2 regions of the Streptoverticillium reticulum genome follow, and region 1 is predicted to be linked to the other one. Evidence: predicted binding sites of a transcription regulator. Region 1 holds the regulator's gene; the other holds the start of a gene.
The links. The regulator HspR, encoded in region 1, represses chaperone genes until heat shock. The targets are predictions, from matches to a motif close to TTGAGNNNNNNNNNCTCAA.
Positions count from the first base shown of each region.

Region 2: a site for HspR is predicted at 1,149-1,167, ahead of lon (endopeptidase La). Genes of this name have one in related genera too.

Region 1 covers NZ_CP179755.1:4,399,564-4,401,760, forward strand. The annotation lists gene dnaJ (molecular chaperone DnaJ) at 1-1,029, shown strand, start outside; gene ACMATS_RS20015 (heat shock protein transcriptional repressor HspR) at 1,031-1,471, shown strand; gene ACMATS_RS20020 (pyridoxamine 5'-phosphate oxidase family protein) at 1,559-1,963, opposite strand; gene ACMATS_RS20025 (Uma2 family endonuclease) at 1,992-2,197, opposite strand, start outside.
Region 2 covers NZ_CP179755.1:2,867,896-2,870,092, reverse strand. The annotation lists gene ACMATS_RS12760 (spermidine synthase) at 1-199, opposite strand, end outside; gene ACMATS_RS12755 (rhomboid-like protein) at 303-1,010, shown strand; gene lon (endopeptidase La) at 1,190-2,197, shown strand, end outside.

The DNA of each region.
Region 1 (2,197 bases):
GAGGAGCGCTTCAAGGAGATCTCCGAGGCGAACGACGTCCTCGCCGACCCCAAGCGCCGCAAGGAGTACGACGAGGCGCGCGCCCTGTTCGGGAACGGTGGATTCCGTCCCGGGCCGGGCGGCGCCGGCGGCTCCTTCAACTTCGACCTGGGTGACCTCTTCGGGGGCGCCCAGGGCGGGGGCGGCGGTTTCGGGGGCGGTCTGGGCGACGTCTTCGGCGGCCTCTTCAACCGCGGTGGCGGCGGTGCCGGTACGCGCACCCAGCCGCGTCGCGGCCAGGACATCGAGTCCGAGGTGACGCTCAGCTTCACCGAGGCGGTGGAGGGGGCCACGGTCCCGCTGCGGATGTCCTCCGCGGCGGCCTGCAAGGCCTGCTCCGGCACGGGCGACAAAAACGGTACGCCCAGGGTCTGCCCGACCTGTGTGGGCACCGGCCAGGTCTCGCGCGGCTCGGGCGGCGGCTTCTCGCTGACCGACCCCTGCCCCGACTGCAAGGGCCGCGGGCTGATCCCCGAGAACCCCTGCGACGTCTGCCACGGCAGCGGGCGCGCGAAGTCCTCCCGCACCATGCAGGTGCGGATCCCGGCGGGCGTCTCCGACGGCCAGCGGATCCGGCTGCGCGGCAAGGGCGCCCCGGGCGAGCGCGGCGGCCCCAGCGGCGACCTCTACGTCGTGGTGCACGTCGGCGACCACCCGGTCTTCGGGCGCAAGGACGACAACCTGACCGTCACCGTGCCGGTCTCCTTCGTGGAGGCGGCGCTCGGCGGCGAGGTGAAGGTGCCGACGCTGGGCGGCCCGCCGGTCACCCTCAAGCTGCCCCCCGGCACCCCCAACGGCCGCACGATGCGCGCCCGCGGCAAGGGCGCGGTGCGCGCGGACGGCACCCGCGGCGACCTCCTGGTCACCGTCGAGGTGGCCGTGCCGACCGCGCTCGACGACAAGGCCCGCGCGGCACTGGAGCAGTACCGCCAGGCCACCGCGGGCGAGGACCCCCGGGCCGAGCTCTTCCAGGCAGCGAAGGGAGCTTGAGATGGAAGGCCGCCGACGCAATCCTTACGAGCTGACCGACGAGTCGCCGGTCTACGTCATCTCGGTCGCGGCTCAGCTGTCGGGTCTGCATCCGCAGACCCTGCGCCAGTACGACCGCCTCGGTCTGGTCTCGCCGGACCGCACGGCCGGGCGCGGCCGCCGCTACTCGGCGCGCGACATCGAGCTGCTCCGTCAGGTGCAGCAGCTGAGCCAGGACGAGGGCATCAACCTGGCCGGCATCAAGCGCATCATCGAGCTGGAGAACCAGGTCGCTGCGCTGAGCGCCCGGGTGGCGGAGCTGCAGGCCGTCGTCGACGGGGCCGCTGCCGCGATGCAGCAGCGGGAGGCGCAGGTCCATGCGTCGTACCGGCGGGATCTGGTGCCGTATGCGGAGGCGCAGCAGACCGCGTTGGTGGTGTGGCGGCCGAAGCGGAAGGATTGAGCCGGCTCGTTTGTCGGCTGCGGGTCCGTTGTGGCTGGTCGCGCAGTTCCCCGCGCCCCTTCGGGGCGCGGGGATTTCTGTTTTCCGTCAGCCTCGGCCCAGGGCCCTCGTCACCGCGATCTCGATCACCACACGGTCCGGGTTGGGGCGCGGGTCGCGGCCGTAGCGCACCGCGTAGCGGGCGACCGCGTCGGCCACGGTGTCGGTCTCGGCGCGGACGACGGCGCGGCCCTCCAGGGTGGCCCAGCGCCGGCCCTCCATCTGGCAGACGGCGACCCGGGCGCCGTCGGGGCCCGCGGCCTGGACGTTGGCGACCTTGCGGCTGTTTTTGTCGCAGATGACGCGGGCGGTCAGGGTCTCCGGATCGAAGGTCACGCCGACGGGGACGACGTGCGGGGAGCCGTCCGGTCGGGGCGTGGTGAGGGTGCACACGTGCCGCTCGCGCCAGAAGTCGAGGTAGGCGGGGTCGGGGGTGCGGAGGTCCTGGGCCATGTGGGCAGCGTAGTCGGCGGGCGCGGGCTCAGAGGAAGTCGGCGGTGTCGAGGTCGAAGCCGAAGGGGGCGGGGAGGGGGAGGGAAGTGCCGAAGGCGACGGTGTGGATCTCGGTGTAGTCGTCCTTCCTGGGCTCACTGAAGAGGGTCACCGTGCTGTCTTTGCGGTCCACGAGGAGATAGAAGGGGATGCTCGCGCGGGCGTAGCAGTGCCGCTTGGCAGCGCGGTCGCGAT
Region 2 (2,197 bases), 1.5 Mb from region 1:
CCGGGTCCGGGCGCTCCGGCGGCAGGGCCGCGAGCGCGGCGTCGACCAGGAGCCGCTCCGAGCGGCCGTCGGAAGTGTCCATGAGGAAGCACCCGTTGGCGATGATCTCGTAGTGTGGGCCCCGCTGCCGCAGCACGACTTCGCCGTGCGGGCCGTCGCGGCGGTCGAGGGTGACGGGCGGGGCGGGCGAGATGGGCATACGGCCTCCGTAAGGGGCTGCGGCCAGAGCTTGCTGCACAGAACTCCCGTGCACCTTAATGTTTCCGGTGCGAAGGCGGGACAGGCCGGAAGGGGCGGCCCACGTGATCGAGCACGCACGGCGCGGGCTGCGCGGACTGTGGCGGATGCTGCCGAAGCCGACGAATACGCCCTTCACTTTCTGTTACGCACTGATCCTGCTCGGTACCGCCCTGTACGCCGACTTCGGCGACCAGGAGACGGTGAGCCTGCTCCTGCGCGAGTCCAGCACGGACGGCGCGCACCTCGCGGAGCGCCCGCTCGTCGTGCTGATCGCAAGCGCGCTGTGGGTCGCGGGCGGCCTCTTCTCGGCGTACGGCCTGGCCTTCGCCCTGGTCCTGGCGGCCCTCGAACGCCGGGTGGGCGGCGCCCGCACGGCCGGCGTCTTCCTCCTCGGCCACGTCCTGGCCACGCTGGCCACGGAACTCCCGGTGGCGGGCGCGGTGGCGGCGGGCTCCCTGCCGGAGGCGTCGATGCACCGCCTCGACTACGGCATCAGCTTCGGCCTGATGGCGTGCGTGGGCGCCCTGTCGGGCCTGCTGCCACGCCGCGGCGAGGTGGCCCTGCTGGGCGTGGCGGTCCTGGTGTGCGCGCAGGACCTGATCGAACTGATCGACCCCCTGTCGAGCTGGGGGCACCCGATCGCGCTGCTGACGGGGGTGGCGTGCCGGTCGCTGATCCGCGAGGACGGATCAGCGGGGGGTGCCGGGCCGGCGGTGCCGGGCCCCCGGGCGGCGGAGCCGACGGACGAGGACCAACTCCAGCCACGCTGACTGCGGGCCGCCTGTGGTTGCTCGCGCAGTGCCCCGCGCCCCTTTCGGGGCGCGGCACCCCGGGGTTGTGGGCAATCGTTCGCAGGGCTGATCGCTCAGAGCGAACAACGGCGGGAACATCCCGCACCCCCGGCGCAGTTGAGTCCGAGTAGCTCAACTTGCCTGCCGAAGGGAAGATCATGGCTTCGACGTCCACACCGCTCACCCTCCCGGTCCTGCCCCTGGACGACGAAGTCGTCCTCCCCGGCATGGTCGTGCCCTTGGACCTCTCCGCCGCCGAGGTCCGCGCCGCGGTGGAGGCGGCCCAGGCCGCGGCCACGGGCGGCGCCAAGCCCCGCGTCCTCCTCGTCCCGCGCATCGACGGCACCTACGCCGCCGTCGGCACCCTCGGCACCGTCGAGCAGGTCGGCCGCCTCTCCGACGGCGACCCCGGCGCCCTCATCCGCGGCGTCGGCCGCGTCCGCATCGGCGCCGGCACCACCGGCCCGGGCGCCGCGCTCTGGGTCGAGGGCGCCCGCATCGACGAGGCGTCCCCCGCCCCCCTCCCCGGCGCCGTCACCGAGCTGATGAAGGAGTACAAGGCCCTGGCCACCACCTGGCTCCGCAAGCGTGGCGCCTGGCAGGTCGTGGACCGGGTGCAGCAGATCGAGGACCCCGGCCAGCTCGCCGACAACTCCGGCTACTCGCCGTTCCTCACCCTCGTCCAGCGCGTCGAACTGCTGGAGACGGCCGACCCGGTCGCCCGCCTGCGGCTCGCCGTGAAGTGGCTGAGCGACCACATCGCCGAGCAGGACGTGGCCGAGTCGATCGCCAAGGACGTCCAGGAGGGCGTGGACAAGCAGCAGCGGGAGTTCCTGCTGCGCCGCCAGCTGGAGGCCGTCCGCAAGGAGCTGGCCGAGCTCAACGGCGACCCGGAGAACGAGTCCGAGGACTACCGCACCCGCGTCGAGGCCGCCGACCTCCCGGAGAAGGTCCGCGAGGCCGCCCTCAAGGAGGTCGACAAGCTGGAGCGCGCCTCCGACCAGAGCCCCGAGGGCGGCTGGATCCGCACCTGGCTGGACACCGTCCTGGAACTCCCGTGGAACAAGCGCACGGAGGATGCTTACGACATCCCCGGTGCCAAGGCCGTCCTCGACGCGGACCACGCCGGCCTGGAGGACGTCAAGGAACGGATCACCGAGTACCTG